2 regions of the Xanthobacter sp. ZOL 2024 genome follow, and region 2 is predicted to be linked to the other one. Evidence: riboswitches for the same ligand, from Rfam matches in the RefSeq annotation. Region 2 holds a riboswitch; the other holds the start of a gene.
The links. A riboswitch is a leader RNA that binds a small molecule or an ion and turns the genes downstream of it on or off. The one in region 2 is predicted to bind thiamine pyrophosphate.
Positions count from the first base shown of each region.

Region 1: it holds a riboswitch for thiamine pyrophosphate, as region 2 does, so the genes downstream of both, thiC (phosphomethylpyrimidine synthase ThiC) here and thiO (glycine oxidase ThiO) in region 2, are expected to answer to the same signal.

Region 1 covers NZ_CM128808.1:3,165,119-3,176,610, reverse strand. Annotated here, with positions in the region: gene ACU4E7_RS14510 (FUSC family protein) at 1-158, opposite strand, end outside; gene thiC (phosphomethylpyrimidine synthase ThiC) at 311-2,182, opposite strand; TPP riboswitch at 2,256-2,364, opposite strand; gene rfbC (dTDP-4-dehydrorhamnose 3,5-epimerase) at 2,508-3,068, shown strand; gene ACU4E7_RS14495 (AzlD domain-containing protein) at 3,114-3,461, opposite strand; gene ACU4E7_RS14490 (AzlC family ABC transporter permease) at 3,458-4,225, opposite strand; gene pabB (aminodeoxychorismate synthase component I) at 4,432-5,829, shown strand; gene ACU4E7_RS14480 (aminotransferase class IV) at 5,826-6,617, shown strand; gene ACU4E7_RS14475 (GNAT family N-acetyltransferase) at 6,614-7,219, shown strand; gene ACU4E7_RS14470 (hypothetical protein) at 7,192-7,557, opposite strand; gene clpA (ATP-dependent Clp protease ATP-binding subunit ClpA) at 7,739-10,192, opposite strand; gene clpS (ATP-dependent Clp protease adapter ClpS) at 10,443-10,769, opposite strand; gene ACU4E7_RS14455 (phasin family protein) at 11,146-11,478, opposite strand.
Region 2 covers NZ_CM128808.1:4,574,413-4,585,904, forward strand. Annotated here, with positions in the region: gene ggpS (glucosylglycerol-phosphate synthase) at 1-1,371, shown strand, start outside; gene bla (class A beta-lactamase) at 1,926-2,801, shown strand; gene ACU4E7_RS20935 (DUF938 domain-containing protein) at 2,811-3,449, opposite strand; gene ACU4E7_RS20940 (thermonuclease family protein) at 3,995-4,726, shown strand; gene ACU4E7_RS20945 (M48 family metalloprotease) at 4,783-6,249, shown strand; TPP riboswitch at 6,354-6,450, shown strand; gene thiO (glycine oxidase ThiO) at 6,441-7,637, shown strand; gene thiS (sulfur carrier protein ThiS) at 7,646-7,864, shown strand; gene thiG (thiazole synthase) at 7,891-8,676, shown strand; gene ACU4E7_RS20965 (thiamine phosphate synthase) at 8,681-9,289, shown strand; gene ACU4E7_RS20970 (hypothetical protein) at 9,514-10,875, shown strand; gene ACU4E7_RS20975 (L,D-transpeptidase) at 11,102-11,492, opposite strand, start outside.

The DNA.
Region 1 (11,492 bases), 1.4 Mb from region 2:
AGGGAGAACGGCAAACCGATGCAGAACGCCGCCCGAATCGCCTTGCCCCAGAGCCACGGCGCCGGCTTGCTCCGCGCCAGTTCCCTCAGCCATGACCCCGGATGCGAAAACCCGCGGCTCTTGTCCTCCGCCGCCGTGGCGGCCCGTTCTGCGTCCATCCCTGCCCTCTACGCGCTGCAGCCGAACCCAGAGGTTATATGAAACCACGCGCCTTGTCCCCGCGCCGGGGCAATCACCCATGGATGAGCACAAAAAACCCGGCTGGCACAAGCCAGCCGGGCCATCACACGCGCGAATACGCGGACCACACCTATTCGGCGGCGCTCACATAGAGCTTGCCGCCCTCGGCCAGGAACTCCTCCGATTTCTGCCGCATGCCCTCGGCCACCACATCGGCGGTGAGTGCCGGATCCATGCCTTCCAGGGCCTTGGCTTCGGCACGCAGCTCCTGGGTGATCTTCATGGAGCAGAACTTCGGCCCACACATGGAGCAGAAGTGCGCCACCTTGTGGGCGTCCTTGGGCAGGGTCTCGTCGTGGAACTTCTGCGCCGTGTCCGGATCGAGGCCCAGGTGGAACTGGTCCTGCCAGCGGAAATCGAACCGGGCCCGGCTCACCGCATCGTCGCGGATCTGCGCCGCCGGGTGGCCCTTGGCGAGATCGGCGGCGTGGGCGGCGATCTTGTAGGTGATGACGCCGGTCTTCACGTCGTCGCGGTCGGGCAGGCCCAGGTGCTCCTTGGGCGTCACATAACAAAGCATGGCGCAGCCGAACCAGCCGATCATGGCGGCGCCGATGCCCGAGGTGATGTGGTCATAGCCAGGCGCGATATCGGTGGTGAGCGGGCCCAAGGTGTAGAACGGCGCCTCGCCGCAGGCCTTGAGCTGCTTGTCCATATTGGCCTTGATCTTGTTCATGGGCACGTGGCCCGGTCCCTCGATCATCACCTGGCAGCCCTTGTCCCACGCCACGGTGGCGAGCTCGCCCAGGGTCTCCAGCTCGGCGAACTGGGCGGCATCGTTGGCATCGGCGATGGAGCCGGGGCGCAGGCCGTCGCCCAAAGAGAAGGAGACGTCATAGGCCCGCATGATGTCGCAGATCTCGTCGAACCGCTCGTAGAGGAACGATTCCCGGTGCCCGGCGAGGCACCAGCGCGCCATGATGGAACCGCCGCGGCTGACGATGCCGGTGGTGCGCCGGGCGGTCAGCGGCACATGGGCGAGCCGCACGCCGGCATGGATGGTGAAATAGTCGATGCCCTGCTCAGCCTGCTCGATGAGGGTGTCCTTGAACACCTCCCAATCGAGCTTGAGCGGATCGCCGCCCACCTTCTCCAGCGCCTGATAGATGGGCACCGTGCCGATCGGCACCGGCGAGTTGCGCACGATCCACGAGCGGATGTTGTGGATGTTGCGGCCGGTGGAGAGGTCCATCACCGTATCGGCGCCCCAGCGGATGGCCCACACCATCTTTTCCACCTCATCGGCGGCGGAGGAGGTGACCGCCGAATTGCCGATGTTGGCGTTGATCTTCACCAGGAAATTGCGGCCGATGATCATCGGCTCGATTTCGGTGTGGTTGATGTTGGCGGGGATGATGGCCCGCCCGCGCGCGATCTCGGAGCGCACGAACTCGGGGGTCACGAAGGCCGGCACCTCGGCGCCAAAGGTCTCGCCGTGGGCCAGCGCTTCTTCAGCCCGCTCCAGCTGCTCGGCCCGGCACAGGTTCTCGCGGTGCGCGGCGAAGATCATCTCCTCGGTGATGATGCCGGCGCGGGCGAACTCATATTGGGTCACCATCTGGCCCGGCGCGGCACGGCGCACCACCCGCGTGGCCGGACAGGCCGCCACCAGGCGGTCGCCGGCAAAGCCGTTGTCCTCGGGCTTCACCTCCCGAGGGGTGACCACCTCATAGCCGCGCTTGGCGATCCAGGCCTCGCGCTGGCCCTGGATGCCCTGTTCGAGATTGATGCGCGGATCGCACTCCGTATACGGGCCGGAGGAATCATAGACCCGCACCGGGGCCTCGGCGGGATCGGACAAGGCGATCTCGCGCAGGGGCACCTGTATATCGGCCTGGCCGGGGACCTCCACATAGACCTTCCGCGAGCCCATGATGGGGCCGGTGGTGACGGTCTTGGGATCACCCGTGTGCAACTGGTTCGGATCGACGGCTGTATTCATGGCGCATCCTCTCTGACACGAGCGATCCGCACTCGATTGGGGCAGATTGGGTGCCGGCGCGCGACAACGCGCGAATGCCGCAGGTTCCCGTCCCTCCGCCGGTATGAGCCGGATCAGGTTCAAGGGTCAGGGCGGCGCGCCCAATCTCAGCCCCCGAACTCGGGGCCCCCCTCGGAACGCTGCAACTGTCAGGGGCTGGCGCGGCTTTGTCAATGTGGGCGTAGGGGAAGCTGCCCAAGTCCGGGGCCTTGACCCATTGCCGGTGCAGGGCTCAAACACAAGCCGGGCGCGCCGGGCCGCGTCCGCCAGCGCGCGAGGACATTTCATGGACGTGAAGACCTTCGACATTCCCGATGTGAAGCTCGTGACACCGAAGCGGTTCGGGGACCATCGCGGCTTTTTCAGTGAGACGTGGAGTGATCGCGCCTTCCGCGCCGAAGTGGCCGACATGGGCTTCGTGCAGGACAACCACTCACTCTCGGCCCAGAAGGGCACACTGCGCGGCCTGCATTATCAGAAGCCCCCGACCGCCCAGGGCAAGCTGGTGCGCGTGGTGCGCGGCGCCATCTTCGACGTGGCCGTGGACATCCGCCATGGCTCCCCCACCTTCGGCCGCCACGTGGCGGTGACCCTCGATGCGGTCACCGGCGCCCAATTGTGGGTTCCGCCCGGCTTCCTGCATGCGTTCTGCACGCTGGAGGAGAATTGCGAGGTGGTCTACAAGGTGACCGACTATTACAGCGCCGCCGATGATGGCGGCGTCGCCTGGGACGATCCCGATATCGGCATCGCCTGGCCGGTCGCCGCCGCGGAGGTGGTGCTTTCCGACAAGGACCGCAAGCATCCCCGGCTGAAGGACCTGCCGCCGCTGTTCCGCTACGGCTGAGCCGCGCGCACCGGCGCTTCACGTGGACCGGCGCCCCGCGCCGGTCTAGCCGCCGAAGGCGAGGATCGCGCCCACCAGCAGGGCCTCGCCTACCAGCACCCCGACGAACACCGAGCGGCGCGTGAGCATGAAGGCGAGCACGCCGCCCGCCACCGCCGCCAGGCGCACCGCCAGCGGCACCACCTGCAGCGGCGCGGCGGGATCGAACAGCAGGCGCGCCACCACCGCCGCCAGCAGCGCCGCGGCCACCGCCTTCACCCACAGAAAAACCTCGCTGCCCGCCTCCACCCGGCGGCCGGCCAGCACCGCCAGGGTGCGCCACACCTCAGTGGGCAAGAACCCCACCAGCACGACGATGAGGATGGCGGCGCCCTCGCCCAGCTGCCCGCTCATGCGCGCCCCCGTCGCAGCCGGCCGGCCACATAAGCCAGCGAACCACCCCCGACCCCGGCGATGAGCAGATCAAGCCCGCCATCGAGGCCAAGAGCGAAAGGCATGATGAGGAAGCCCGCCGCCAGCGCCAGCCAATCGGTGAACCCCACCGCATTGCGCACCATCAGCACCGAGAACGACAACGGCGTGAGGAAGAGGAAGGCCGCCGCAATGGGACCCGGCAGGCTGCCGGCGATGAGATAGCCCACGGCAGTGCCGGTGACGCTCACCGACAGCAGCATGTTGCCGAGGCCCAGGGTGAACGGCACCCGGGCTTCCCCGGGCAGATGGGGCAGCAGGCGCAGGCCCTCCAGCCACAGGGTCATGGCCACATAATGGGAGCAGAGGAGCTCGGCGAACACGTTGCGACGCGGCCCGCGCATATAGGGCGCCACCGAGACCACCATGGGCAGTAGCCGCATGGACGACAGGCCGATGGCCAGCGCCAGGGCCGGCAGCGCCGTGCCGGCCACCAGCCCTCCCACCAGAATGACCTGCGCCGGCAGGGCCCAGATGAGCAGGGTGGACAACAGACCCGCACCGAGCGGAAAATTCACCCCCTGCAGCAGCGCGCCAAAGCCCGTGTAGCTGGCGAACAGCACCAGCGCCGGCACTGAGATGCCGTGGCGCATGCCATTCAAGAACCAGCCCGGCGCCGAGCGGTGGCGCGGGCCCGGATGGGGCGCGGAAGACGGCGGCTCAGGGGAGGAAATCAGGCTGGACATCTCGGGTCTTGGCGACAGCTGAAAACAAATGGAGGAGAGGCCTCGTAAGGGAGCCATATCATTTACATGGGAGTGCCGACAGGCACACTTTGCGCAGAGCTGGCCACGCCCGCCATGCAGCCGACCGGCGCGCGCCGAACCGGATGTTGCCGCAGGGGCGTGGCTCGGCCATCCTTGGCATTCTCGCTCGAATCGGTCGCCTGCCCGTGCTTTGCCTCGACTTTCCCTATCGCGACCCGTTCGCCGTCTTCCACGCCTTTGCCGACGCTCCCTTCTGCGCGTTCCTCGACAGCGCCGCCACGGGGGACGCCCGCGCCCGCTATTCCTACATCGTTGCAGACCCCTATGGGGTGATCACCGCCGATGCCGCGGGCACGCGGATCGACGGCCGCGCGGTGCCGACGGACCCGTTCGCGGCGCTCGCCGCCGCCCTACGGATTCCCGCATCGGCCCGCCCGGTCGACGGGCCCGTGCCCTTCCTGGGCGGCGCGGTGGGCTTCCTCGGCTACGAACTCGGCCGCCACCTGGAGCGGCTGCCCCCGCCCCGTGCGGGTCATCCGCCGATCCCCGAAATGGCCATCGGCCTTTATGACGTGGTGCTGGCGTTCGACCACCAGCAGCAGCGCGCCTGGCTTTTGTCCAGCGGCCTGCCGGAAACGACGGCGGACGCCCGCGCCCGGCGCGCCGAAGCCCGCGCCGAAGCCATGATGGCCCGTCTCCAGTCCGCGCCCCTGGCCACACCGGCACCCGACTGGTCGGTGACCGCGGATTTCACGCCGGACCAGCCCCGCGCTGCGGTGGAAGCGTCGATCCAGCGGGTCATCGACGCTATTTATGCCGGAGACATCTTCCAGGCCAATCTCACCCAGCAGATGCGCGCACCCGTACCCGCAGGCCTGGACGACCTCACCCTCTATGCCCGCCTGCGCGCCACCAGCCCGACGCCGTTCGCCGCCTTCCTACGCTGCGGCACCGATTTCGCCGTGCTCAGCGCCTCGCCGGAACGCTTCCTGAGCTTGAGCGCCGACGGCCGGGTGGAGACCCGCCCCATCAAGGGCACCCGCCGGCGCGCCGCCGATCCGCAGGCCGACCAGGCCCTCGCCGCCGCCCTGCAGCGCTCGGTGAAGGACCGCGCGGAAAACCTGATGATCGTCGACCTCATGCGCAACGATCTCTCCCGCGTGAGCGTGGTGGGCAGTGTGAAGGTGCCGGCGCTGTGCGCGCTGGAAACCTTCTCCAGCGTCCATCATCTGGTTTCGGTGGTGGAAAGCCGGCTGAAGCCGGGGCTGGGGCCGGTGGATCTGCTCACCGCCTGCTTCCCCGGCGGCTCCATCACTGGCGCCCCGAAGATCCGCGCCATGGAGATCATTCATGAGATGGAGCCGTTTCCGCGCGGCGTCTATTGCGGCTCCATCGCCTGGATCGGCTTCAACGGCGCCATGGATTCCTCCATCGTCATCCGCACCATCACCCGTGCGGGCGAGACCCTGCTGGCCCATGCGGGGGGCGGCATCGTCGCCGATTCCGACCCGGCCGACGAATATGAGGAAAGCCTCGTGAAGCTCGCCCCCATGCGGCGCGCCCTGTCCGGAGAGCGGCCATGAAGCTGTTCCTCAACGGCGCCCTGATAAACCCCGAAGAGGCCCATATCGCCCCCGGCGATCGCGGCTTCACCCTGGGCGACGGCCTGTTCGAGACCCTGCGGGTGCGGGGCGGCTTCCTGCGCCGCCTGCCGGCGCACCTCGCCCGCCTCACCCGCGGCGCCGCGGTGCTGGGCCTGCCCCTGCCGGCGCTGGATTTCGGCGCGGCGCTGGAACAGGTGCGCGCCGCAAACGGCCTCGACAACGGGGTGCTGCGCCTGACGGTGACACGGGGTAGCGGGCCACGCGGGGTGCTGCCGCCCGTGGAGCCGCACCCCACCGTGCTCATCACCGCCGCCCCCATGGCGCCACCGCCACCGCCGGCGCGGCTCATCATCGCCAGCGTCACCCGCCGCAACGAGCGCTCGCCGCTGGCGCAGGTGAAATCGCTCAATTATCTCGACAATATCCTCGCCCGCCAGGAAGCGGCGCGGGCCGGCGCCGATGACGCGCTGCTGCTCAATACCCAGGAGCGCCTGGCCGAAAGCAGCATCGCCAACCTGTTCGCGGTGATCGACGGGCGGCTCGTCACCCCGCCCCTGTCGGAGGGCGCCCTGCCCGGCATCATGCGTGCCGCGGTGAAGGCGCAGGGCGCCGAGGAACGGCCGCTGACGGCCGCCGATCTCGCCCTGGCCGACGAAATCTTCCTTACGTCCAGCCTCGGCATCCGTCCGGTGGCGCATCTCGCCGGCCGCGACTACAGCCTTTTCCCCGTGGCCGAGCGCCTCTCCGCCCACCTGGGGGAAGGGTGACCACGCCCCCCACATTGACGACCCCACGGCTGCTGTTGCGCCCGTGGCGGGACGCCGATCGCGACGCCCTATGGGCCATGCAATCCGATCCGCAGGTGATGGAATTCCTGATGCCGGTGGCGGACCGGGCTGCCAGCGACGCGGTTGCCGATCGCATTGCCCGCCATTTCGCCGATCACGGCTTCGGCCTTTGGGTGGTGGAGGTGCCGGGGGTGACCCCGTTCGCCGGCTATACCGGCCTGGTGCACGTGCCCTATGCGGCGCATTTCACCCCCGCCATTGAGGTGGGCTGGCGCTTCCTGCGCCATTCGTGGGGCCACGGCTACGCCACCGAGGCCGCCCGCGCCTGCCTCGGCTTCGGCTTTGAGAGGCTCGGGCTGGAGGAGATCGTCGCCATCACCGTGCCCAGCAATCGCCGCTCACGGGCGGTCATGGAACGGCTCGGGATGACCCACGATCCGCGCGACGATTTCGACATGCCCACCGTGCCCGTCGGCCATCGGCTGCGCCACCACGTGCTCTACCGCATGAGCCGCGAGGCGCCGGAGCCCGACGCCAGCGCGGCGCCGCACGATCAGCGCAGACCGGTGCCTGCGCCATAGGGAATACGCATCGCGCTGCGTTTATGCCGCTCCTTGATCTCCGCGATACCGTTCAACATCACCCGCAACCCGTCCAGCGCATCTATCTCCTTCTCCGTCAGCGGCTTCTGGGGATGGAAATGGGTGACGAGCACCGCCAGCGCATCATTGATGCGGCCGAGCTGGGTGCCATAGCTGCCCACCTCATCCAGCACCTGCTCTTCCACCTCCGGAGCCTTCGACGACCCGAGGTTGATGTTGATGAAACCGATCTGGTTGCCCACCGCCGCGAGATTGGAGGTGAGCAAGCGAAAGAACTGGGTCACGTCGCCGGACAACGGCAGCTTGAACGTCGCCATCTGCGCCTCTCTGAGATCCATACCCGCGAGTGTCTCAGATGCCGGGCCGAATGCAACCTGTGAGAGAAATGCCAGATCCGCGCGGGTGATCCCGTCCGTCAGGTGGCAACACCGCGATCGCAACGAAAAGGGGCGGCCGAAGCCGCCCCGATCCCACCTTTTGTGCGTTCTCGCGCCGCCCTCAGGCCTTTACCAGCGGCTGCTTGGGACCCGACTTCGGACCAGATTTCGGGCCAGATTTCGGCCCCGACTTCGGACCGGAACCGGCCTTGGGCGCCGCCTTGGCTGCAGCCGCCGGCTTGCGGCGCGCCGCCCGCTTGGGCTCGTCGGTGATCTTCTCCGGCTTGGGCGTGACCGGCCCTTCCGGGAACTGGAAGCCGAGCTTGGACTCCTGGCCCTCGCCCTCCACCACCACCCGCACGTGCCCGCCGTGCTTCAGGGCGCCGAACAGCACCATATCGGCGAGCGGGGTCTTGATGTGCTCCTGGATCACCCGCGCCATGGGCCGGGCACCCATCTGCTCATCGTAGCCGCGCTCCACCAGCCAGCGGCCGGCATCGTCCGACAGCTCGATGGTGACGTTGCGGTCGGCCAGCTGCGCCTCCAGCTGGAGAACGAACTTCTCCACCACCTGGGTGATGACCTCGGTGGGCAGATGGCCGAACGGGATCACTGCATCGAGCCGGTTACGGAACTCCGGCGCGAAGGTGCGGTTGATGGCCTCGCTGTCGTCCCCCTCCCGCTTGGTGCGGGTGAAGCCGTAGGCGGGCTTGGAGAGATCGGCCGCACCCGCATTGGTGGTCATGATGAGAATGACGTTGCGGAAGTCGATCTGCTTGCCATTGTGGTCGGTCAGCTTCCCGTGGTCCATCACCTGCAGCAGGATGTTGAAGAGGTCCGGATGGGCCTTTTCAATCTCGTCCAGCAGCAGCACGCAGTGCGGGTTCTGGTCCACCCCGTCGGTGAGCAGGCCACCCTGGTCGAAGCCCACATAGCCGGGAGGCGCGCCGATGAGGCGGCTCACGGTGTGGCGCTCCATATATTCGGACATGTCGAAGCGCAGCAGCGGCACCCCCAGAATGGAGGCGAGCTGCTTGGCCACTTCCGTCTTGCCGACACCGGTGGGGCCGGAGAACAGATAGTTGCCGATGGGCTTCTCCGGCTCGCGCAGGCCCGCCCGGGCGAGCTTGATGGAGGCCGCCAGCGCATCGATGGCCTTGTCCTGGCCGAACACCACGCGCTTCAAGGTGGTCTGCAGATTGGCCAGCACCTCGGCGTCGTCCTTGGAGACGGACTTGGGTGGAATCCGCGCCATGGTGGCGATGGTCGCCTCGATCTCCTTGAGGCCGATGGTCTTCTTGCGCTTGGCCTCGGGCAGCAGCATCTGCGCCGCGCCGCTCTCGTCGATCACGTCGATGGCCTTGTCAGGCAGCTTGCGATCATGGATGTAGCGGGCGGACAGCTCCACCGCCGCCTTGATGGCCTCGGTGGTGTAGCGCAGCTTGTGATAGTCCTCGAAGCAGGGCTTCAACCCCTTCAGGATCTCGATGGCGTCGGCCACGGAGGGCTCGGCCACGTCGATCTTCTGGAAGCGACGAACCAGCGCCCGGTCCTTCTCGAAATACTGGCGGTATTCCTTGTAGGTGGTCGAGCCCATGCAGCGCAGGGAGCCGGAGGCCAGCGCCGGCTTCAGCAGGTTGGAGGCATCCATCGCCCCGCCCGAGGTCGCACCGGCGCCGATCACCGTATGGATCTCATCGATGAACATGATGGCGTTGGGATAGGCCTCGATCTCCTTCACCACCTGCTTGAGGCGCTCCTCGAAGTCACCGCGATAGCGGGTGCCGGCGAGCAGCGCGCCCATGTCGAGGGCGAACACCGTGGCGGTGGCCAGCACTTCCGGCACGGTGCCGTCATTGATGCGCTTGGCCAAGCCCTCGGCGATGGCAGTCTTGCCGACACCGGGATCACCCACGAACAGCGGGTTGTTCTTCTGTCGGCGGCACAGCACCTGGATGGTGCGCTGGATCTCGGCGTCACGGCCGATCAGCGGATCCACCTTACCCTCGTGCGCCTTCTTGTTGAGGTTCACGCAATAGGCTTCGAGGGCATCGGCCTTCTTCTGCTTGTCGTCGCCGGACTTGGTCTCCGTCTCCTCGTCGGCGCCGCGGGCGGGCCGGCTCTCGGACATGCCGGAACGCTTGGCGATGCCGTGGGAGATGTAATTGACCGCGTCATAGCGCGTCATGTCCTGCTCCTGCAGGAAATAGGCGGCATGGCTCTCGCGCTCGGCGAAGATGGCCACCAGCACGTTGGCGCCGGTCACCTCCTCGCGGCCCGAGGACTGCACATGGATCACCGCCCGCTGGATGACCCGCTGGAAACCGGCCGTGGGCTTGGAATCGTCCGAGCCCGACTGAACGAGGTTCTCCAGCTCGGCATCCACATACTCGACGAGGTTGCGGCGCAGCTTGTCCATGTCGACGTTGCAGGCCCGCATGACGGCGGCGGCATCCTGGTCATCGACAAGGGAGAGCAGAAGATGCTCCAAGGTGGCGTATTCGTGGTGGCGTTCGTTGGCGAGGGCCAGAGCGCGATGAAGCGACTGCTCGAGGCTGCGAGAGAATGTAGGCATCGACACCTCTTCCGCGCATCACCCGCGGATCTGCGGAGGGGCCGCAGACCTCGAAGGCATGTGCACCATTCATACAAACTTCGTACTGGATGCCGCAGTGCGCAAGTCCCCCGATACGGATCGCCGCATCACCGTTGCGAAATCCGCCCCTGCGACCTCCCCTTCCGCCACCGATTGCAACAGACGAGGCTTGCGCCAAGCCGTGCGCTGAGCCTTGCTCCAACCCTTGCGTCAAGCCGAGGTCAGGCGCTCACTTTTTTTCCATCACGCACTGGAGCGGGTGCTGGTGCTTGCGGGCGAAATCCATCACCTGCGTCACCTTGGTCTCGGCCACCTCATAGGTGAACACGCCGCACTCCCCCACGCCGTGGTGGTGGACATGGAGCATGATGCGATTGGCCTCATCCTGATTCTTGTTGAAGAACCGCTGCAGCACATGCACCACGAAGTCCATCGGGGTGTAGTCGTCGTTGATGAGCAGCACCCGATAGAGGCTCGGCCGCTTGGTCTGCGGCTTGGTGCGGGTGATCACGGCGGTGCCGCTGCCATCGCGGCGGGTGTTGTCCGGCCCCGCCATGGTGGGTCCCCGCGGCGTGGTGGCCCGGGGCGCTGGAGAAACAAGGGGGCCGGCAATGGCCACCGAAGAAAAAAGAAAAGTGGTGTCGTGCATCATGTCCGTCGCGGCCTGGCCCGCAGCACCGGCCCGGGGGCGGCGCTTCAGCGCAATCCATTCCCTGCAATAATAAGAAAGGGAGCTGTCCGCTGCCAGTGCTGCACGGCACCGCACTGCGAATCCTCCCGCCGGCAGCGGCGCGGGAATGGCGCCGAAAACATGCGGCACTCTTGATGTCGCAACGGAAAAGGCCCGACGCAAGGTCGGGCCTCTTGAACTTTCGTCCCTCGGCGCCGGGGCAGGTTGAACGCCGGAGGAAGACAGCCGGAGCGCGAAAGGCTCAGCTCTTGACCTTGCTCAGAGCGGTCTCGAAGGGCTTGTAGGCCTCCTTCGCCAGCTCGGTATAGAGCTCGCCGATCTTGGTGGCCTGGGCGACCGCGCCCTCATAGGCCGACTTCAGATAGGTCTGCTGAATTTCGATGGCCTGATCCAGCGACTTGGCGCCGAGCAGCTTCTCGAGGGCGGCGGTGCCCTGCTCGAAGGAGCTCTTGGTGTAATCGGCCACTTCGACCGCGATCGCCTGGGCGCTCTTCGAGAGCAGGCCGAAGCTCTTCATCGCGTTCTCGATATTGTCCTTGCTGAGCTGCTGGAGCTCTTCCGTGCTCTGCACCATGGGTGTCCTCATTC
Region 2 (11,492 bases):
GACCCGGCCCATCCCGCTTTCGAGCGGGTGGTGGAGATCTCCGACAGCTACGGCACCTATGCAGTGACGCGCCTGCCCCTCACCGCCGAGCAGGTGCGCAGCTTCTACCACGTCACCTCGAAGGAAGCCTTCTGGCCCATCCTCCACGGCTTCAAGGAACGCTACAATTACGACCCCGTCGACTGGCCCACATTCCGCAGCGTGAACTGGGCGTTCGCGGAAGCCGCGGCGGAGGAGGCCTCCGACGACGCCGTGGTGTGGGTGCACGACTACAATCTGTGGCTCGTGCCCGGCTATCTGCGCCAGCTGAAGCCCTCGGTGAAGATCGCCTTCTTCCACCACACGCCGTTCCCGGCGGCGGACATGTTCAACGTACTGCCCTGGCGCAAGGAGATCGTCGACAGCCTGCTGGCCTGCGATTCCATCGGCTTCCACATTCCGCGCTATGCGCAGAACTTCGTCTCCACCGCCCACTCGCTCACCCGAGCACGGCTCGCGGAGGACATGGAGACCAGCCCCTGCATGGCTCGCGAAGGCACCGCGCTGAGCGAGGTCTTCACGCCGCTGGCCCTCTCCATCGACGACCGCACGGTGCATCTCGACACCAATCCGGTGGGGGTGAATTTCGATTACATCGAAGAGCTGGCGGCGGCACCCGCCGTAACGGAGAAGGTGGAAGCCATCCGCGCCGGGCTCGATGGCGGGCAGCTCATCCTCTCGGTGTCCCGCACCGATTACACCAAGGGCAACATCCAGCAGCTGGAGGCGATCCAGCGGCTGCTGCAGCGTCGGCCCGAGCTTCACGGCAAGGTGCGCTTCATGCTGGTGTCGGTGGGCGCCAACCGGGCCATGAGCGCCTATGAGGACATCCAGCAGCGCATCGAGGAACTCACCGGCCACATCAACGGTGCCTTCGGCAGCTTCGAGTGGCAGCCGGTGTCTCTGATCTCCACCGCCATCCCCCTGCCCGAGCTCGTCGCCTATTACCGGGCGGCGGACGTGGCCGCCATCACCCCCCTGGCCGATGGCCTCAACCTGGTGGCGAGCGAGTTCTGCGCCGCCCAGGGCGCGGACGGCAAGGGTGTGCTGATTCTCTCCGAATTCGCCGGTGCGGCGGTGCTGCTGGAAGGGGCCATCCCGGTGAACCCCTTCTCCCACGCCCACATGGACAAGGCCCTCGACCAGGCCCTCGCCATGCCGGAAGAGGAGGCGCGCGGGCGCATGGGGCTGCTGCGCAGCTCGGCCCGGCGCTTCACTTTGGAGAGCTGGGCGGAGGCGACGCGGCGCCATTTCGCGATGCTGCGCGAGGGACCTGCGCCGCAGGAGCGGACACCGCCGGCGGCGCCCTTCCACCTCAAGGCCGTCCCCTGAGGGCGGGCCGATGCAGAGGGTTTTCCCGAAGGTTGTCCAAAGGACGTTGTCCAAAGGGCACCGGCCGCGCCATCTTCCGGCTGGCGCGGCGCCTGCCGCCCCGGTATAGGAAGGCAAGGTCCCCGTAGCTCAGCAGGATAGAGCACAGGTTTCCTAAAATTGGGCACGTGTGGGGGAAACGCCGCGCGTGAATCCGCTCAAAGTCGGGGAAAGCTTCGGCCACTGCCAGCGCAGGGGCCATGCCAATCCCGAGCCAAGCCCGCGGGAGCTTCTCTCCGGGAAGGTGTAGAGACTAGACGGGCGGCGCCTAACGCTTCTGCAGGATCTTCCCGCGGGCCATGGCGAAGGGATAGTCCAGACCACGAACGCCGGCCGCAGGGCTGGCGGCGGCGAAAGCCGAAGTGGGATGAAACCTGGTGTCGCGTGTTCGAGTCACGCCGGGGACACCATTCCTGTTCCCCCTTCCGCAGGGGTTCGCTGCGGGTTGGCGGGCATCCGCCTGCCGCCCCTGGAGGCCGCCCGCCATCGTGCCCGCCGCACTCACCCGTCGCACCCTGCTCGTCTCCAGTGCCGCCACGGCCCTTGCCGGCCTTGGCTGCGCCGGCCTGTCCACGCCGGCGGGCGCCACCGCCCTGACCCTCGCACAGACGCTGGAGAGCGTGGAGCGCCGCAGCGGCGGCCGCCTCGGCGCCGTCATCCAGGATACCGCCAGCGGCCAGACCTGGCGGCATCGCGCCGAGGAACGCTTTCCCCTCACCAGCACCTTCAAGGCGTTCGCCGTCGCCGCCGTGCTGGCGGAAGTGCACGCGCGGCGTCGACGGCTGGATGAGATCATTCGCTATACCGCGGCCGATCTCGTGCCCTATTCCCCGGTCACCAGCCAGCATGTGGCCACCGGCATGAGCCTGTCCGCTTTGTGCGCAGCGGCACTGGCGGTGAGCGACAATACGGCCGGCAACCTGCTGCTGATGCAGATCGGCGGGCCGGTGGGCCTCACCGCCTTCATGCGGGGCATCGGCGATTCCGACACCCGGCTGGACCGCTGGGAAACCGCCCTCAACGAAGCGAGCCCCGGCGACCCGCGTGACACCACCACCCCGCAGGCGGCCGCCGCCAGCCTATCGCGCCTGCTGCTGGGCGACACCCTGCTCCCCCCAGCCCGCGACCTGCTGACCGGCTGGATGATCAATGATCAGGTGGCCGGGCCGCTGCTGCGGGCCGGCTTTCCCGCCGGCTGGGTCACCGCCGATCGCACCGGCGCCGGCAGCCACGGGTCCCGCGCCATCATCGCCGTCTCCTGGCCCACCGGCCCCGGCGGCCGCAAGCCCATCGTGGCCGCCATCTACCTCACCCAGACCAAGCTCACCATGGACGAGCGCAACGCCGCCTTCGCCGAGATCGGCCGGGCCATCGCCGCCGCGGTCATCTGAGACGCCGGTTCACGAACGCCCCTTGGTCGCCTTGCGGAAGACGAGGCAGAGGTTGTTGGCCGGCATGTCCGTCACACGGGCCAGCATGAGGCCAGCGGCGGCGGCGCAGGCCTCCACATCCTCGAGTTGGCGCAGGCCCCAGCGCGGATCGCGCCGGCGCAGGTCCGCGTCGAACGCCGCATTGCTCGGTGCGGTGGCCACGCCCGCCCGCAGATAGGGCCCATAGGTGAGCAGCACGCCGCCCGGCTTGAGAGCGGCGGCCGCGCCGCGCATGAGCCCCTCGGTGGCCGCCCAGGGGCTGATGTGGATCATGTTGATGCACACCACCGCATCCATGGTCTCCGGCGCATCCAGCGGCCAGGACGGGGCGGCGGCATCGAGCGCCAGAGGCGGCGCCACGTTGGACAGGCCCTCGGCCGCCGCCCAAGCGGCAATGGAGGCGCGGGCATCGGGCGCGGCATCGGTCGGCTGCCAGAAGATATCCGGCCGCTGGCGGGCGAAGAAGAGCGCATGCTCGCCGCTGCCGCTGGCCACCTCCAGCACGCGGGCGGCACGGGGCAGCAGGGGTGACAGCACCGCCAGGATCGGCTCGCGGTTGCGAGCCACCGAAGGCGCCGAGAGGCGGGCGGTGGGAGCAAGATCGGCCATGAAACCCCTCGAACGCGGACCCAACGGAGACGACCCGGCACCGGCCCGGCCGCCTGTCTTATAACCCGCCGCGGGCTCCGCTGACGACCGCTCCCGCCCCCGCTCGCAACGCAAGGTAAGAAAGGGTGATGGCGGTTTCGCCCGCGCGCCTTCAAGACGCGGGGGCTTTGCGGTAGTCTGACGTCATGCGACAGCTCCGCTTCAGAGCACCGCGCCCCTTTGCCGACGCGGCCCCCGGTCCCCTTCCGGCGGCGCTCCGCGCAGTCGGTCACCGGCTGAGCAGCAAATTCATACCTCTTGACCCACGCCCCCCCGCACGGAGCATCCGCGCCGCGTCCATCGCGTCTCGAGATCGGGGAACTGACGTTCCGGCACGGCGATGGCTCCGCTTCCGCTGTCTGGCGCTGGGACTCGGCCTATGGACGCTTGCACCCTTGGCGCCGGCCTTTGCCGCGGAGACGTCGTGCGCGCCACAGGCCACCCCCGCCGGGCGACCGGACGCCACTGAGGCGACGGGTGCGACGCCCTCGGCCGACAGGCCGCGCATGGTGCAGCTGGAAGATGACGGCAGCCTGCGGCTGTCGGATGGCCGGCGCCTGGTGCCCATGCAGGTCGTGCTGCCGGTGCGCTTTGGCGCTGACGCACCGCTCTGGGCCGGTGCCCGCGCCGCCGTCTCGAACCTCGCTGGTGTGCCCCTGCGCCTCGGCGCCACCTCCACCGATCGCCACGGCCGCCTCATCGGCGCGGCGTGGCTGGACGACACTTCCGCCGGGCAAAACGAAAATGGCAGCACCGGCGAGAGCCTCGCCCTGGCGCTGGTGCGCGCGGGCGCCGCCTATGCGGATCCCACCCCCGCCTGCACCGACAGTCTTCTGGCGGCGGAAGACGCGGCCCGCCGGACGGCGCGTGGACTGTGGCAGGCGGCCGGCGCGCGCCCCGGCACCACGGATATTGAAGGCCTCAGCGCCCGCGCCGGTTTGTTTTCCGTAGCGGAAGGCCGCATTCTGACGGTTGGCGTGCGCCGGGATCGTACCTATCTGAATTTCGGTGACAGCTGGCGGCAAGACTTCACCGTCATGATGGCGACGGCGGATTTCGCCACAATCTTCGGGCATGGCCTAGATCCCGCCATGTTGCGTGGCACCATGGTGCGCGTGCGCGGCGTGGTGCGCGAACAGGGCGGGCCGGCCATGGTGGTGAAGACCGCCGCCGCGGTCACGCGGCTGGTGGATGACGATACGGAGCGATCGGCCGATCGCCGGGGGAAGAGGCAGTGAGCGTGAGCGGGCGGACCGCACCGGGGCAAGCGTGCCCGTGCCGCAAGGCGCGGCCGCTGGCGCATGCCCGCTGGAGCCGCTGGGCGCTCGCCGCCGTGGTGCCCCTGTTCCTGACCAGCTGCGCCAATGTGGACCTGGACCAGGCGAGCGTGCCCCTCTCCTCCGGCGCCGCCTCCGAATATGCCGGCATGACCCCCGCCCAGCAGCGCGAGCACGAGCGGCTGGTGGCGAGCTATGGCGGCACCTATGACGATCCGGAACTGAAGGCGCTCATCCAGCAGGTGGTGGAACGGCTGGTGGCGGCATCTGAGCGGCCGGACCTGAAATACCGCGTCACGGTCCTCAACTCGCCGGCCATCAACGCCTTCGCCCTGCCGGATGGATCGCTTTACGTCACCCGCGGCCTGCTGGCGCTGGCCAACGACACCTCCGAAATGTCGTCGGTGCTGTCCCATGAGATGGCCCATGTGATCGCCCGCCATGCCACCATCCGCGAGGACCAGGTGAAGCAGGCGGTGCTGGTGAGCCGGGTCATCTCCGATGTGGTGAACGACCCCGACCTCGGCGCCCTCGCCATGCAGAAGAGCCGGCGCACCCTCGCCTCCTTCTCCCGCGGGCAGGAGCTGGAGGCGGACGCCATCGGCGTCGGCATCGCCTCGCGCGCGGGGTTCGACCCCTATGGCGCCTCCCGCTTCCTGACCGACATGGGCAAATATGCGGAGATCCGCTCCACGGCGCTGGGCGGCTCGTCCTCCTCCACCACGCCGGACATGGACTTCCTCTCGTCCCACCCGGCGACGCCGGAGCGCATCTCCATCGCCATCGCCAACGCCCGCCAATATGCCACCCCCGGCTCCGGCGAGCGCGACCGCGCGCTCTATCTCTCCGCCATCAACGGCATGGTCTATGGCGACGACCCCAAGGAAGGCTTCGTGCGCGGGCGCAAGTTCTTCCATCCCAAGCTGGGCTTCACCTTCACCGCGCCGGAGGGCTTCTCGCTGGAGAACACCTCCCAGGCGGTGCTGGGCGCCACCGGCTCTGGCCGCGAGGCGCTGCGGCTCGACGCGGTGCGGGTGAACCCCGACCAGTCGCTGGCCCAATACCTCTCTTCCGGCTGGATCGACGGGGTGGAGATCAATACGGTGGAGACCCTCTCGGTGAACGGCTTTTCCGCCGCCACCGCGATCGCCCGGGGCGATCAGTGGTCGTTCCGCATGTTCGCCATCCGCTTCGGCTCCGATGTCTACCGGCTGATCTTCGCCGCCCGCGAGCTGACGCCGGAGCTGGACAAGCAGTTCCGTGCCGCCGCCACCACCTTCCGCCGGGTCTCCCTTAACGAGGCGGAGACGGTGAAGCCGCTGCGGGTGCGGGTGGTCTCGGTGGGCCTGGGCGACACCGCCGACAAGCTCGCCGCCCGCATGCAGGTGCCCGACCGCCACATGGAGCGCTTCCTGGTGCTCAACGGGCTCGAGAACGGCAACAAGATCAAGTACGGCGACAAGGTGAAGATCATCTCCGAATAGGCCCGCCGAGTCGCGCCGGCCACCCCCTGCCCGCCCCGCAAAGCTGCACCCGCGCTCGCCTTCGCGCCGGCGCTTGCGGTCTGCCGATCCGACGTGGAATAATAGAGGCCGGCCTGGGGTGCCGCGTGCGCACGCGGCTGAGATCATACCCATCGAACCTGTCTGGATCATGCCAGCGTAGGGAGGTGCCGATGAGCGAGAGCTTGTCGCCTGTGTCTTCGTCCCCGTCTTCCCTCGCCACCCTGCGACCCGGGATCGCTCCCCGCGTCGCCATCGTCGGCGGCGGGGTGATGGGTCTTTCGCTCGGCTGGCAACTGGCCGGCGCGGGCTGCGCCGTCTCCCTGTTCGAGGCCGGCGAGACCGGGCGCGGCGCCAGCCACGCCGCCGCCGGCATGCTGGCCGCCTGCGCCGAGGCCGAGCCGGGGGAAGAGGAGTTGCTCGCCCTCAACCGCGCCAGCCAGGCCCTGTGGCCCGCCTTCGCCGCGGAACTCGAGGCCGCCTCCGGCGCAAGCGTCGACCTGCGCACCGAAGGCACCCTCACCATCAGCCTCACCGCCGACGATGGCGCCCGGCTGCGCCATCTGTTCGCCTTCCAGACATCCCTCGGCCTCCCCGTTCAGTGGCTGACCGCCGCCGAGACCCGCCGGCGCGAGCCGCGCCTTGCCGGCCAGCTGTCCGGCGCCATCCTCACCGCCGAGGACCACCAGGTGGACAACCGCAAGGTGGCCGCCGCGCTGAAGATCGCCGCCGCCCGCGCCGGCGTCTCGATCTTCGAGCACAGCCCCGTCGCCAAGGTGGCCACCAGCGGCGGCCGGGTGCTGGGCGTGGTGGTGGGCGAAGAGCTGAAACCCGCCGATGTGGTGATCCTCGCCGCCGGTGCCTGGAGCCGGGGGGTGGACATCACCCCCGCCGCGCCGCTGCCGGTGCGCCCGGTGAAGGGGCAGATGCTGGCCCTGCGCATGGATCCGGCCGCGCCCCTCCTCAACCATGTGATCTGGGCGCCGGGTTCCTATCTGGTGCCGCGCCGCGACGGCCGGCTGATCCTCGGCGCCACCACCGAGGAGAAGGGCTTCGACACCGACCTGACCGCCGGCGGCCAGCTGGCCCTGCTCACCCACGCCTGGCGCGCTTTGCCGGGGCTGGAGGAGCTCTCCATTCACGAGCAATGGGTGGGCTTCCGCCCCGGCAGCCGCGACGATGCCCCCATTCTCGGCCCCAGCGCCGAGGTGGAGGGGCTGGTGTTCGCCACCGGCCATCACCGCAACGGCATCCTGCTGCTGCCGGTGACCGCCCGGCTGGTGGCGGATTTCGTCCTTTCCGGCCGGCTCGATCCTTTGGCCGCGCCCTTCGAGGCCGGCCGCTTCGCCCCCCGGGCCGCCGCAGAATGAGCCCCGCCATGACCGTGCCCGCCCTCGACCTCACCGTGAACGGCGCCGCTGAGGCGCTGAGCGTCGTCACCGTCAGCGACCTTCTGGACGCCAAGGGCATCGATGCCACCCGCAAGGGCATCGCGGTGGCCCGCAACGGCGCGGTGGTGCCGCGCCGGGCCTGGACCGACACCCGCCTCGCCAGCGGCGACACGCTGGAGATCATCACCGCCAAGCAGGGCGGCTGAGCCGGCGCACGACAACGAGAAAAGCCATGACCGATCTCCTTTCCGACGACCCGCTCGTCATTGCCGGACGCAGCTTCCGCTCGCGTCTGTTCCTGGGCACCGCCGGCTATCCCAACCAGAAGGTGTTTCTGGATGCGCTGGCCGCCTCGGGCGCCGAGATGGCCACCGCCTCCATCCGCCGCATCAGCCTTGCCGGCTATGAGGAAAGCCTCACCGATCTCCTCTCCGGCCGGGTGCACATTCTGCCCAACACCGCCGGCTGCCAGACCGCCAAGGATGCGGTGCTCACCGCCGAGCTGGCGCGCGAGGCGCTGGACACCAATTGGGTGAAGCTGGAGGTGATCGGCGATCGCGAACTGCTCTATCCGAATGTGGAAGAGCTGCTGAAGGCCACCGAGGAGCTGGTGAACGCCGGCTTCGTGGTGCTGCCCTATTGCACCGACGATCCGGTGACCTGCCAGAAGCTGGCGGACCTCGGCGCCGCCACCGTGATGCCGCTGGGCTCCATGATCGGCACCGGGCTCGGCATCGCCAATCCGCACATGATCGAGCTCATCTGCGCCCGCTCGCCGGTGCCGGTGGTGCTGGATGCCGGCCTCGGCACCCCGTCCGATGCGGCGCTGGCCATGGAGCTGGGCTGTTCGGCGGTGCTGCTCAACACGGCGGTGTCGAAGGCGCTCGATCCGGTGCGCATGGCGGCGGGCTTCCGCGCCGCGGTGGATGCCGGCCGGCTCGGCCGCCGCGCCGGGCGCATTCCCCGCAAGCTCCATGCGGAGGCCTCCAGCCCCGAATTCGGCCTCGTGGGCAGCTGAGCCCATGCTGCCCCGCCCGCCTCTGCTCGTCATCACCGATCGCAGCCAGGCGCGGGGCGACCTCGCCGACATCATCGCCGCCGCCTGCGCCGCCGGCTGCCGCTGGTTCAGCCTGAGGGAAAAAGACCTGCCCGAGGGCGAGCAGATCGCCCTGTTCGCCCGCCTGCGTGCCGTCACCCGCCCCTCCGGCGCCACCCTCACCCTGCACGGCCCGGCAACGCTGGCCGCCGCCGCCGGGGCCGATGGCGTCCACCTCTCCGCCGGCAGCGACCCGGCCGCCGCCCGCGCGCTGCTCGGCCCGGGGGCCCTCATCGGCCTGTCCACCCACACCCGCGCGGAAGCGGTGGCCGCCGACCCGGCCCATCTCGACTACATCACCCTGAGCCCGCTCTTCCCCACCCCCTCCAAACCCGGCTACGGCCCCGCTTTGGGCCTCCCCGGCCTCACCGAGGCCGCCGCCACCGCCCGCGTCCCCATCATCGCCCTGGGCGGCATCACCGCCGCCACCGCCACCGCCTGCCGCGCCGCCGGAGCGGCCGGGGTGGCCGTCATGGGCAGCGTGATGCGGGCGGGAGATGTGGGAAGGGAGGTGCGGGGGGTGGTGGGAGCGTAGCGGGGGGCGCGGTTAATCCGGCGTAGCCACGCGGCTGCTTTCGACCCCATTGCTGTCGTTCGATCCTGAAGCACGAGTTCTAAATAGCTGACGCTCGCAGTCGGTGTTACCGGTGGTAAATGCGGCGATACCCTTAGCCCGGTGCGCAAGGCCCACTATTCTATCGAGCCTTGCGGTTACGTTGGTTGCAGATGCACTAGACCTGCTCGGCAAGGGGATCGACCATGGCGACGCTGGAATCGTATGTAGAGGCATTAATCGCGGAACTGACCCGCATTCAAGCTCCCGGATCGGTACCGGAACCGGATGAGGAAGGGTTTTCGCTTCCAGGCCAAATTGCTGTCGGGAACGACCGCTTCATAATGACGACGCGGGAGATGGAGCGGCTGATTAAGCTTTCTTCGCGAGAGCTCAAGCGCGGCGATCCGGCCCTAAGCCGCTCTCATACCGATAAGGAATGGAATTGGACGGTGCGGGGTGCCTTCGGCCCAGCGCTGATGCTGATCGATCTCGATGACGACCGGCAAGAGAATGCCCGCACTGTTGTCGCGGCCATCCGCGCGGCCGTTAGTGGACCTAGCAAGACACACGGCCCTGCTGAGCATGCGTTCGGTTGCACTCTGTTTGGCAACTTTGATGTCGCACCGTTTTCGATTGGTCCAGTGCAGTTTGAGCCACGTTCGGCGTGGCTCGCACGCAAGCTTTCTGACGGCGACGTTAGCAAGACGACCGCGCAGCGCGTCATGCGCGTCTGGTCTGGAGGCAAGCCGCGTAAGCGCAAGACATCGGTCGAGTCTATACGGGAGCGGGATATTCTCGATGCCGTGGGCAAGTGTCCGTATGTGTGTAGTGTCCGCACCGAGGGGCTCGCCTCCGAAGCCGGTCGTCTTAAAGCGCAAACAGCTGCGCGCCTTGCATTGACAGGAATTGCCCTGCGCTGGGCCGTATCCTCCAGAGCGCTCGATGGGTTCCGCCTGTTGGTCGATCCGTCTGTTCGCCGCCAGCGCTCGCTGGTGTTTAAACCGAAGGTCGGAACGCTGTCTGGCGGCAACCTAATGGGGCTGCCGCATGGTCCTAACATTAGTCCTGGAGACTGGGCGAAAGAACTGGCGAAGAACCGTGGTGACTTTGATGTGGTGGGCGAGGCAATCACTTATTACCTCTCGCGTGACGGGAGGGTGGCGCGTCCCGCGCTCATGAATACGTTTGCGCAGGCGCTACTATGGTTCCATGAGGGATGCCGGGATGAGGTGGAACTGATGGCCGTGGTGAAGTTCTCGGCGTGCCTCGATGCCCTCGCCAGTGGCGGCAAGTCCAACGGGATCAGAAGCCTAATCCGAGCCCGGCTTGGCATGCAGGACGACAAGCCGATCCGCAAAGATGGCCCCACCATGCACCAGGCGGTAGAAGAGATTTACAGCTCGGGCCGCAGCCGCACGATACACGGCACCAACGATAAGATCGGCAATGATTGGTCATCTACTCGGGCGCTGGCAGAACAGTTTGCGCGGATATGCCTTGTGATGAGTCTGGACTGGGCAGTCAGTAATCCTACCAGTGACGACCCGCTGGCCCTCAGGAAGTGAATGAACAGGGTATGCCCTGACCGGTCTTGCCTCTTCCGACCCCAATTCGGTGATCGGCGGAATGACCACTCCTTCAAAAGCCCATTCAAATAGCGGACAGGCAGATAACCACCCCAAAACAGACATTGGCTACGACCTCAGCGAACGGCTGCGTCCGGCGCAAAGCCGAGCGCTTCCAATCAAGCTACGGCTCAATACCCGCACCGACCCGCACCGCACCGCCCCCCTACGCCGGCAGCACCACCACCTTGGTTTTCACCGGGGTGCGGGCGTAGAGGTCGAGCATGTCTTGGCTCAGGAGGCCCACGCAGCCGCTGGTGACGCCGCTGCCGATGGATTCCGGGTCGCTCGTGGCATAGATGGTGTAAAGGGTGTAGCTGCCGTTCTGGTAGAGATAGAGGGTGCGCGCGCCCAACGGGTTGTCGAGGCCGCCGGGCATGCCGCCGGCGTATTTGGCCGCCTCGGGCTGGCGCTTGATCATCTCCTTGGGCGGGGTCCACACCGCCCATTCGCCCTTGCGGCCCACATAGGCATCGCCGCTCCAGCGGAAGCCGTCGCGGCCCACATTGGCGCCGTAGCGGGTCGCCATGCCGTCTTCCTCGATGCGGTAGACGTAA